DNA from 2 places in the Aquitalea sp. USM4 genome. Region 2 is predicted to be linked to the other one. Evidence: predicted binding sites of a transcription regulator. Region 2 holds the regulator's gene; the other holds the start of a gene.
The links. Region 2 encodes sigma-54, which starts transcription at its own class of promoters, with help from an activator protein. Its sites were predicted from a motif close to CTGGCACGCTTCATGCTT; they were not measured.

Region 1: DKK66_RS20580 (pilin) is a predicted target of sigma-54. The motif match lies at 2,501-2,518, and genes of this name have one in related genera.

Annotation. Positions count from the first base shown of each region.
Region 1 covers NZ_CP029539.1:1,197,697-1,203,555, reverse strand. The annotation lists gene DKK66_RS05755 (hypothetical protein) at 1-882, opposite strand, end outside; gene DKK66_RS05750 (adenosylmethionine--8-amino-7-oxononanoate transaminase) at 1,012-2,361, opposite strand; gene DKK66_RS20580 (pilin) at 2,550-2,978, shown strand; gene DKK66_RS05740 (pilin) at 3,000-3,428, shown strand; gene DKK66_RS05735 (PglL family O-oligosaccharyltransferase) at 3,484-5,310, shown strand; gene DKK66_RS05730 (PglL family O-oligosaccharyltransferase) at 5,404-5,859, shown strand, end outside.
Region 2 covers NZ_CP029539.1:762,922-768,780, forward strand. The annotation lists gene DKK66_RS03520 (KpsF/GutQ family sugar-phosphate isomerase) at 1-287, shown strand, start outside; gene DKK66_RS03525 (HAD family hydrolase) at 306-830, shown strand; gene lptC (LPS export ABC transporter periplasmic protein LptC) at 827-1,387, shown strand; gene lptA (lipopolysaccharide transport periplasmic protein LptA) at 1,377-1,928, shown strand; gene lptB (LPS export ABC transporter ATP-binding protein) at 1,925-2,656, shown strand; gene DKK66_RS03545 (RNA polymerase factor sigma-54) at 2,660-4,084, shown strand; gene hpf (ribosome hibernation-promoting factor, HPF/YfiA family) at 4,156-4,482, shown strand; gene ptsN (PTS IIA-like nitrogen regulatory protein PtsN) at 4,604-5,068, shown strand; gene hprK (HPr(Ser) kinase/phosphatase) at 5,061-5,859, shown strand, end outside.

The DNA.
Region 1 (5,859 bases), 430 kb from region 2:
GTAAGTCTGGCTGGGGTTGCTGCTGGTGTTCTGTACCTTGGTCAATTGCTCGATGCTGTGATTCAGCACGGTAATGGCCGGTACCAGGTCCAGCAGATAACATCCCGCTTCCAGGGTTTCCGCCTGGATACGCAGAAAGCGCGGCGGTTCGTCACGGCTGGCATCCACCAGATAGCCATGGGCCTGGCCCTGGATTGCCTCAACCGGAACCAGACCGGTTTGATGGGCCAGATCCATGATCAACTGCTTGGCCACCAGTAATTCCGGCATGGACAGCCGGTTGGTGGAGGTCAGCCCCAACAGCAGGATCTGGCGGTAAATGGTGGCTGGTGAATCGTCGTTTTCCAGATGCTTGTCCTGCCAGCCACGCGCCAGGGCAAAGCTGAACAGCTGGTGGCAGTCGTACCAGAAGTGTGCCGGTGGCGGGCTGTAGCTCTGGCAGCAGATGCTCAGCAACTGGCGTGCCGACATCATGGTGTACAACAGCAGTTCGATGCGTTGTTGCTCGCGTTCCAGCAGGCCACGTTTGGCCAGCCGCTCGCTCAGCGTGCGTTTGAAGGCAATGAAAATGGCTTCGAACAGGGCTGCACCCAGCATGGCCAGCTGGCGGGTGCGCGGTGCCGAGGTCAGATCGGTCTGGATGATTTCACTTTCCAGCGCCGGGTAGTAGCGGTCCAGCCCTTTCAGGTATTGCAGCAGCAGCTTGTGGCGGTTGGCCACTTCCATCGGGGTACGGCTGAGATTGCGCAAGGCATCCAGCATCTGGCGGCCGCATTCATGCAGGTCGGTGTAGGGCAAGCGTTCTACCCAGCTGGCAACGCTGTCAGGGTTGGTGTCTACCAATCTCGGGTCCATATCCAGAGCGGGCAAGGCAAGCTGCATCGTGCATCCTGTGGCTAGGCGGGTAAGGGAATGAGTTCTGGCGGAATGACAAACCATATGGATGGTTGATCTGCCATTCCTTGTATCGCTCATGCTATTTGAATCAAGCCCGCCTAGGCAAGGTAATCCTCACGGCAACGCGGTGACCGGCCCGGTCAAAATCGTGTTTTCTTGATGCAGGGCATCCAGTACGGTGCTGGTGGCCTGGAACAGCTGCATCATTTCCGCGGGCTGCATGACATAAGGCGGCATGAAGTACACCGTCTTGCCGATCGGTCTGACCAGACAGCCCAGTTTCAGCATGGCTGAGAAAAATGCTTGTGCAAAGTCGGCGCGCGGGCTTTCTACATCAAACGCCCAGATCATGCCGGTATGGCGGAAGTGACGCACATCCGCCCGTTCAGCCAGCGGTGCCAGAATGTCGGTAAAGGTGGCGGCCAGTTCGCGGTTGCGCGCAATGATGTCTTCGTCGGCAAAAATGTCCAGCACCGCCAGGGCGGCGCTGCAAGCCAGGGCATTGCCGGTGTAGCTGTGGGAGTGCAAAAAGCCGCGGGTGACATCATCGTGATAAAACGCCTGATAGATGGTGTCGGTGCTCAGTACACAGGACAGGGGCAGGAAGCCACCGGTAATGCCTTTGGACAGGCAGAGAAAGTCCGGTTTGATACCGGCCTGCTCGCAGGCAAACAGCGTGCCGGTGCGGCCAAAGCCAACGGCAATTTCATCGGCAATCAGGTGTACCTGGTACTGATCGCACAGGCGGCGCAGTTCTGTCAGGTAGACCGGGTGGTACATGGCCATGCCGGCCGCACCCTGTACCAGCGGTTCCACAATGATGGCCGCCATTTCGCCAGCCTTCTTTGTCAGCACATTTTCCAGCGAGCGAATCGCCGTCATCGCGACATCTTCAGCGCTCTGCCCTTGTCGTGCCAGTCTTGCATCCGGCGATGGCACCCGCACGCCAGGCTTGAGCAGCGGCGCATAGGTGGCGGAGAACAGTGGAACATCGGTGACGGCCAGCGCACCGGCGGTTTCACCGTGGTAGCTGTTATCCAGGCTGATGAAACGGCACTTCTCCGGCTGGCCGATGTTCTTCCAGTAATGAAAGCTCATCTTCAGGGCAATTTCGGTGGCGCTGGCACCATCCGAGGCATAGAACACATGGCCAAGCCCGGTCAGCGCCGACAGGCGCTCGGACAGTTCGATCACCGGCCTGTGGGTGAAACCGGCCAGGATCACATGTTCCACCTCATCCAGTTGCTGCCTGATGGCCTGCTTGATACGCGGATGGCCATGACCGAACAGGTTCACCCACCAGGAACTCACGGCATCCAGGTAACGATTGCCGTCGAAATCCTCCAGCCATACCCCTTCGGCTTTGGCGATGGGGATGATGGGCAGGGTTTCGTGGCGTTTCATCTGGGTGCAAGGGTGCCAGACGCTGTCGCGGCTGCGGTTCAGCCAGTCCTGGTTGCTCATGAGGGCTCCTGTATGCGGGAATGGCAGGATGCTAACACAGCCAGTCCCGGCAGCCGGAACTGACAAAAAACGTCACATGCTGACAGACTATGCAGGGTGAGTGATGGCGTACCTCCCTGAAAACACAGTGTGCAGCCACCTGGCACGCTTTCTGCATTATGTAGCCCGTGCATACCACGGAGAGGGGCATGCGACGCAATAACGGTTTTACCTTGATTGAACTGATGATTGTGGTAGCCATCATCGGCATTCTGGCTGCGATTGCGATACCGGCGTATCAGAACTACACCATCAGGGCCAAGATTTCCGAGGGTCTGACCTCCGCCGATGCAATCAAGTCTGCGATGTGGGATAGCTACACCACGAATAACAGTTGGCCTGGCAGTAACGCTTCAGCAGGGATTGCCTCGGCAACGGCTTTTGCCACGAAGTACATCGACAGCATCAATATCGTGTCAGCTTCTTCGGTAAGCCAGATTGTTGTCAGTTTTAATGCAAGTACAGTGTTAAGTGGGCTTACGGTAACGTTGACGCCTGTCATTTCGAGTGGATCCATCACTTGGTCGTGCCAGTCGAATACGTCATCAACCCAGTATTTACCTTCCAGTTGTCGTTAACCATCAAGCAAAGGAATGAACATGAACAGCAAGATCCAGCAAGGTTTTACCCTGATCGAACTGATGATCGTGGTGGCCATTATCGGTATTCTCGCCGCCATCGCCATCCCGGCCTATCAGGATTACACCAAGCGTGCACGTGTGACGGAAGGTCTGTCGCTGGCTTCCGCTGCCAAGACTTCAGTTTCCGAATACTACGCATCCAACAATGCATTCCCGGACAACAATGCTTCCGCAGGTCTGGCAACCACCATTTCCGGTACTTCGGTGTCTGATGTACAGCTGAGTACCAGTGGTGTGATCACCATCACTTACAAGCCGGTTGTGGATGCGACTACTAATCAGTTGCAGCTGACCCCGACTGCCGGTTCCGGTGCGGTGACCTGGAAATGTGCTGCTCCTGCTACCAATGGTGTTCCGAGCAACTGGCTGCCGTCCAACTGCCGCTAATTGTTTAGTGCAGGTTAAACAGGAAGGTGCTCTGCAAAGAGCACCTTTTTTTGTCATGATCAAAAAGAATGACTGCCTGGCGGTCTTGCTTGCACTGGCGGTAACGCTGCCCTTCCTGAGCTGGTTCCGTGTTGCTCCGCTGACCGACTGGGTGTCGGATACCGCCGCACTCGCCCTGCTGGCTTGCTCCTTGCCACTGATATTGCCCGCATGTGGTAAGACGAATCTGTCGATCAGCTGGTTCTGTCTGCCAATCTGGGCGTTTGCTGTTTATCTTTTGCTGTCTTCACGACATCTGGATAGTGCGATTGCCAGCATCGTCTTTATCCTGTTCCTGTCGGTTTGGTCCGTGTTGTTTTCCGGGCATGCGCAGTCTTTGGACCGAGAGCGTTTCATTCGAATTCTTGCGTCATTGATTCTGGTTTTTGCCCTGTTTCAGGTTGCGTTGGGAATGGCGCAGTTATTTAGCCTTGCTCCTTTGTTGCAAGGTTTTGTGGTGTATGACCCAAACGCCGCAGATTCAAACATCATGGGAAATATTGGCCAGCGCAACCAGTATGCCCAGTTCCTGTGCTGGGGGATTGTCTCTGCCAGTTATCTGCATGCAGCGGGCAAACTGCGCATGCCATTTTTTGTGCTGTCAGTGCTCTTTATGGCTTGGCTGTCAGCTTGTTCTGGTGCGCGGCTGGTGTGGGCCTATGCTTTTGTTCTGGGAGCGCTCTCTGTGTTCTGGCTTGTGCGCCGTCAGAATGGCATGGCGGTAAGGATGGCGAAAGCGGCGTTAATTGCAGTGATAATGATGATTTTTCTGCAACTGGCCAGCAAGCAGATTGCCGGACTGCTGTCCTTGGTTGGACTCACCACGCACAGCGTCAGCGGCACGGAACGCTTCTTTGCTGCCGGTTTTGGTATCCGCCGCTGGATTGAATGGACCAAGGCCATCGAGATTTTTATCCAGCATCCGTGGACAGGTGTTGGCTGGGGACGGTTCGCTGCTTATTCTGCAGAGCTTGAATTGACTGGTGGTTTTCCCAAGTCGCCAGAAAGCTGGTTATTCATCCATTGCCATAACCTGTTTTTTCAGTTGCTGGCCGAAACGGGATTGCTTGGTGTATTGATCATTTTCATCCCCACGTTGCTTTGCCTGTTGTCCTATGTGCGTGGCGGGCAGCAAACTGCCGAAAACATGTTGCTGTTATGCATTGGTTTGGTTGCCATGACCCACAGCATGTTCGAATACCCGCTGTGGTATCTGCCCTTCCTTGCCATGTTTGCCATTGTCTTGCTGTTGGCCCCGCTGGAGCGTGTCAATGTGCCCGTGCGCTCCTCCATCCTGAGAGTTACAGGACTGGTGGCTTGTGTCTTGGCCATCGGGTATGTGGTGAATGGGGCGGTCAATTTCCGGACACTGGTGATATACAACATGCCGGCCGGTAATGCACAGGAAAATTCGCAACGCCTGCAAAGTCTGTTTGAAATGGAAAAAGATCCGCTGTGGGCTACGGATGCGGATTTTGTCCTGGTCAACTATCTGGTTGCCTCCAAGGCAGATCTCAAGCTGAAGCTGCAGCACTTTGATCGCTTGGCGCAGTTTCGCCCTTATCCTGAAGTCTTGCTGCGACTTTCCATGTTGTATGGGCTGGATCATCAGGCTGACAAAGCGGAGCATGCACTCAAGCTGGCAATTGCCAATTATCCTGACTTCTCACCCAATTTCAGTTACCGGCTGTCCATGATGAAAGAATCCGATCTGAACAATCTGAGAAAGATTGCAGATATTGCGGCAAAGGCCTACGTACAGCATGGTGTGCAAACTCCGGAAGGAAGAACTGCTGCGGTCATGACCGTCGCCGCCCCTGTCACCCGCAAAGCGCTGTTCTGATCGTCCACAGGCACCGTCGGCCCAGGCTGGCGGTGTCTTCCTGTCAGACATGCGGTATCCTCCTTGTTTTGCTTTCAGCTCCCCTATTTCATCATGTCCTTTCCGACGCTCTCCCGCCGCATGGCTTTGCTGGCGTTTTGCCTGATTGCCATCCTGCCCTTTGCATCCCGCATTCATTTTGTCCCGCTGCCGCAATGGTTTGGTGAGATGAATGTGGTGTGGTTGATGCTGGCTTCCGCCGTATTCCTGCTACCGTCGGCAACTTTGTTTGAACGTGTACCACGCGCCAGCTGGTGGTGTTTGTTGCTCGCACTGCTGTGGGGTGTGCAGCCGCAGCTGGTGCAGGCCCTGTTTCCCGGCATGACCTATGCCACCGCACTGGCCTGGCTGGTGGTGGCCTTGCTGGCGGGGCTGTCCTACAGCCTGCAGCAGACATTCGGGCCGCGTGACTTTGCCATCTGGCTGGCGCGGGCAGTGATTGTGGGTGGTTTGGTGCAGTCGCTGATAGGCCTCGCACAGCTGACCGGCCTTGCCCACACGCTGGGCCTG
Region 2 (5,859 bases):
AGCGCCTGGGCATGGTGGCCATTGCCACGGCGGACAATAACATCAAGGGTATCTATACCGATGGCGACCTGCGCCGCACACTGGAACGCTCCGGCAATATCTACGACCTGCAGATCGACCAGGTGATGAGCCCCGCCCCGCAAACCATCCTGCACAGCAAGCTGGCCACCGAGGCCGTCCACCTGATGGAACAGCGCCGCATCACCAGCCTGCTGGTAGTGGATGCCGACGGCAAGCTGGCCGGCGCCATCCACATGCACGACCTGCTCAAGGCCGGCGTCGTCTAGCCGCCAACAAGGAAGCCCATGCAAGCCATTACCGAACAAGCCCGCAAGATCAAGCTCCTGATCATGGACGTTGACGGCGTCATGACCGATGGCCGCATTTACTACAATGCCCAGGGTGAAGAGAGCAAGTCCTTCTATGTGCAGGACGGCCTGGGCCTCAAGCTGTTGCAATCCACCGGCGTACGGCTGGCCATCATCTCCGGGCGGGCAGACCGCTGCGTGGAACACCGCGCGCAGGCACTGGGCATCGACTTTTACTTCGGTGGCATCCACAACAAGCAGGAAGCCCTGAACCAGTTGCTGCAACAGGCGGATGTCACGCTGGAACAATGCGCCTTCATCGGCGACGACCTGATCGACCTGCCGGTTCTGCGCCGCGTCGGCCTGGCGGTGGCCGTGCCGGCTGCCCCCACCCTGGTACGCCAGCATGCGCACTACGTCACCGGTTTCCCCGGCGGTCAGGGCGCAGTGCGTGAACTGGCCGAGCTGATCATGCAGGCGCAAGGCAATTTTGACGCCATCGTGGCACGGTATCTGGCATGATCCGTTCGCACCGCCTGTTTCCCATCCTGCTGGTGCTGATCACCGGCTTGCTGACCGTCTGGCTGGATGCCGTGTCACGCTGGCAGCCCAGCAAGCACGAGCTGGACCCGAACAAGCCAGAAGTCGTGGCGCAAGGCGTGATGGCCACCCGCTTCGACCCCAAGGGCATGCTGCAGGACAAGATGATTGCCAGCCGCATGTGGCAATACCCGGACCGCACCGAGTCGTATTTCGAATCGCCGGACCTGCAAAGCTACAAGAATGGCGTACTGGCCTACCATGCCATTGGTGAAAGCGGCCGTTACAACAGCAAGACCAAACAGGTACTGTTCGACAAGAAAGTCACGCTGATCCAGCCAGCCACCGCCACGCAACAGGAAACCCGCGTAGTCAGCAGCAATATGCGCATTGACACCGTCAAGCACATTGCCCGCGCCGACACCCTCACGCACTTCTACTATGGCAAGTCCAGCGGCAGTGCCGTGGGCTTCATTTACGAGCAGCAGGCTGGTCAGTTACAGCTGCTGTCCAACGCAAAGGCCACTTATGAAAAATAACTGCCGCCGCTTCATCCGGCTGGCCTGGCTGGCCCTCGGCCTGTGCGCCATCCAGACCGCCCATGCCGAAAAGGCCGACCGGGACAAGCCCATCGAAATCAGTGCCGACCGGGGCAACCTCGACCAGCTCAAGGGCGTCACGGTATGGCAAGGCAATGTCGTCATCATCCAGGGCACACTCAAGCTCAATGCCGACCGCGCCACGGTCACCCAGGACAAACAGGGTAACCAGACCATGCAGGCCACCGGACGCCAGGTCAACTTCCGCCAGAAAATGGACGGCAAGAACGAATGGATCGAAGGCCAGGCCAACCAGCTGGACTACAACACCGTCACCCACGTTGCCGTGCTCACCGGCAATGCCCGCGTCAAGCGCGGCAGTGATCTGGTCATCGGCAATGTCATTACCTACAACACCGAAACCGAAATGTATGAAGTCAGCAGCGGTGCCAGCAGCAACGGCGGCCGCGTGACCGCCATCATCCAGCCCAAGCCCAGAGACAACAGCCCTGCCAAGAAAACGGACGGAAGCACTCCATGAGCGGCCCCAGCATCCTGAAAGTGGAGCGCCTGAAAAAGCGCTTCAAAAAACGTACGGTAGTGAAGGACGTCGCCCTGCAGATCCAGAGCGGGGAAGTGGTCGGCCTGCTTGGCCCCAACGGTGCCGGCAAGACCACCAGCTTTTACATGATCGTCGGACTGATCGGTGCCGATGAAGGCGAAATCACGCTGGATGGCAACAGTATCACCCACCTGCCCATTCATCAGCGCGCCCGCCTTGGACTGGGCTATTTGCCACAGGAAGCTTCCATTTTCCGCAAGATGACGGTGGAAGAAAACATCACGGCGGTGCTGGAAATTGCCGGTTACAAGGGCGACAAACTGGAGCAGGAACTCAGCCTCCTGCTCGACGACCTCAATATCGCCCACCTGCGCGAAAGCAATGCGCTGGCACTGTCCGGTGGCGAGCGCCGCCGGGTGGAAATCGCCCGCGTGCTGGCCACCCGCCCACGCTTCATCCTGCTGGACGAACCGTTTGCCGGGGTAGACCCGATTGCCGTCATCGACATCCAGAAAATCATCACCTTCCTGCAACAGCGTGGCATTGGCGTATTGATTACCGACCACAATGTGCGTGAAACCCTGCGCATCTGCGATCGCGCCTACATCATCAGTGATGGTTCGGTACTGGCTTCCGGCGAGCCGGAAGAACTGGTCAACAACGAGAAAGTGCGCCAGGTTTACCTGGGCGAGCACTTCCACCTGTAAGCCATGAAACAGTCACTACAGCTGCGGGTCTCCCAGCAACTCACCCTCACGCCGCAACTGCAACAGTCCATCAAACTGTTGCAGCTGTCCACGCTCGACCTGCAGGCAGAAGTCGAACGCTTCTTGCTGGACAACCCCATGCTGGAACGCGGCGATGAGCCGCCCTCGCATGACAGCAGCCCGGCAGAAACGCCGGCTGCCCAGGAAGAATCCACCAGCACGGCGTCGGACAGCAGCGATGGTGACAACAGCCAGGACGCCAGCAATGGCGAACTCACCGACTGGGGCAGTGGCAGCCGCCGCAACGACGGGGACGATGAATTCGACCCCATGCTCAACGTACCCTGCCCGGTCAGCCTGCGCGAACACCTGCTGGCGCAGCTGGGTGAACTGACCCTGCCCACCCGCGATCAGGCCATTGTCCAGCTGTTGATCGAAGAACTGGACGACAACGGTTTCCTGACTACCGATCTGGAAGAACTGGCCAGTAATCTGCCGCTGGAACTGGAACTGGAAACCGATGAACTGATGGTCGGGCTGCGCCTGTTACAGCAATTCGACCCTCCCGGCATTGCCGCGCGCAACCTGGCCGAGTCGCTTGGCCTGCAACTGGCCCGTTTGCCCGCCAACGAGCCCGGCCATGCACTGGCACGCCAGATTGTGGCCGAGCACCTGACGCTGCTGGGCAACCGCGACTACACCCGCCTGAAGCGCATTCTGGGCGTGGATGACGAAGCCATCCGCGAGGCACAGCAACTGATCGCCCGGCTGACCCCTCACCCGGCGTCCGGTTTCGGCGGCGAAGACGTGCACTATGTCATCCCGGATGTCACCGTGCGCAAACGGCGTGGTCACTGGGTGGCTGAACTCAATAACGGTGCGGTACCGCGCTTGCGCGTCAACCAGCTGTATGCCCAGATGCTGTCGGAAAACCGCGCTGGCGCAGGCGAACTGACTGGCCGGCTGCAAGAAGCCAAATGGCTGGTCAAGAACATCCAGCAACGATTTGACACCATTCTGAAAGTGTCAGAAGCTATAGTCGAAAGACAGCAAGCGTTCTTTGAACACGGTGAAGTCGCCATGCGGCCGCTTATCCTGCGGGACATCGCAGACGAACTTGGCCTGCATGAATCGACCGTATCACGCGTCACCACGCAGAAATACCTGCTTTGCCCTCGTGGTCTGTTCGAGCTGAAGTATTTCTTTGGCAGTGCACTGGAAACCGACAGCGGCGGCGAATGCTCGGCAACGGCCATCAAGGCGCATATCCGCCGCATGATAGACGGTGAAAACCCGGCCAAGCCACTTTCGGACAGCGCCATTGCCGACGAACTGGGAAAGCAAGGGATTCAGGTTGCAAGACGCACCGTTGCGAAGTATCGTGAAGCTATGCAGATACCGCCGGTCAATCTGCGCAAGGCATTGTGATTCACGCCTTGAAGTATATCCGCTCGCCCGGCCGACCCGACCGGGCAGTCAACACAAGAAGGAGTTAGGGTATGAACCTCAAAGTAACCGGTCTCCACCTCGAAGTAACCCCGGCCATCCGCGAATTCGTGGAAACCAAGCTGGAACGCATCACCCGTCATGTCGATCACGTGATTGACGTTGCTGTCACCCTGTCGGTAGACAAGCTGGTGCACAAGGCGGAAGTGAATGTTCATCTCTCCGGCAAGGATATCCATGTAGAGGCCACCGACTCCGACATGTACGCTGCCATCGACGCGCTGATGGACAAGCTCGATCGCCAGGTACTCAAGCACAAGGAAAAACAAAGCGAACACCGTGCAACAAGCCCACAGGTTCAACAGGAAGCCAGCTTGTAAACATTAAGTATTCGATGCGGGAACCCGGCGGGTTCCCGTTTTTATTTGCTCGGAGCCTTTTTCATTTTGATGAAGGCAACGTAGAATTGGCCAGTTTCTGTAGCCGCGTGCAACCATTCCTATGAGCCTGATTGGCAAAATCCTGACACAGGATCACATCCTCCCGGACCTGGATGTCGCCAGCAAGAAGCGCGTCTTCGAGCAGGTGGGCCTCCTTATCGAAAACACCCACGGCATCGCCCGCAGTGAAATTTTCGACTGCTTGTTTGCCCGGGAAAAACTGGGCTCCACCGGCCTTGGCCAAGGGGTGGCCATTCCGCATGGCCGTGCCAGAGGGCTCAAGGAAGCGGCGGGCGTGTTCATTCGCCTGAAGAACCCGATTCCTTTCGATGCGCCGGATGGCAAGCCGGTACAAAGCCTGTTTGTCCTGCTGGTGCCGGAACAGGCAACCGACCTGCACTTGCAGGTACTCTCGGAACTGGCACAGCTGTTCTCCAGCAAACAGCTGCGTGAACAACTGCTCAGCGCAAGCTCGCGTGCCGATCTGTACCAGCTGCTCACCGGATGGAATACCAACCATGCCTAGCATTACCGTGCGCCGGTTGTATCAGGACAACCAGCAAAAGCTCAACCTGACCTGGGTAGCAGGAACCGGCGGCGCGGACAGCCCCATCGGCAACGATGAACAACGCCCCACCCTGGCCCTGGTCGGCCACCTGAATTTCATTCACCCCAACCGGGTGCAAGTGCTCGGTCTGGCCGAGGTGGACTACCTCAACCGGCTGGAACAATCCGCCGCCAAGACCGCGCTGGACCAACTGTTCCACAAAACCATGTCGGTGGTGATGGTGGCCAATGGCCAGCCAGTGCCCAAACTGCTGCGCGACTACTGCCACACCCACAATGTGCCGCTGATGAGCACGCCGCTGGAAAGCCCCTACCTGATGGATGTGCTGCGCATCTATCTGGCGCGCGCACTGGCGGTTTCCACCGTGTTGCATGGCGTGTTTCTGGATGTGCTGGAAATCGGCGTGCTGATCATGGGCGATTCGGCCATGGGCAAGAGCGAACTGGCGCTGGAACTGATTTCCCGTGGTCACGGCATGGTGGCCGATGATGCGGTGGAACTGTACCGCATCGGCCCGGAAACCCTGGAAGGCCGTTGCCCGCCGCTGCTGCGCGACTTTCTGGAAGTGCGCGGCCTGGGCATCCTGAATATCCGTACCATTTTTGGCGAAACCGCCGTGCGTCCGAAAAAGGTGCTAAAACTGATTATTCACCTGGTCAAGGCCAACGATCAGGCGATGCAAGCCCTGGACCGGCTGAATATCCAGTCGGAAACCCAGGACATCATTGGCGTGACGGTGCGCAAGGTAG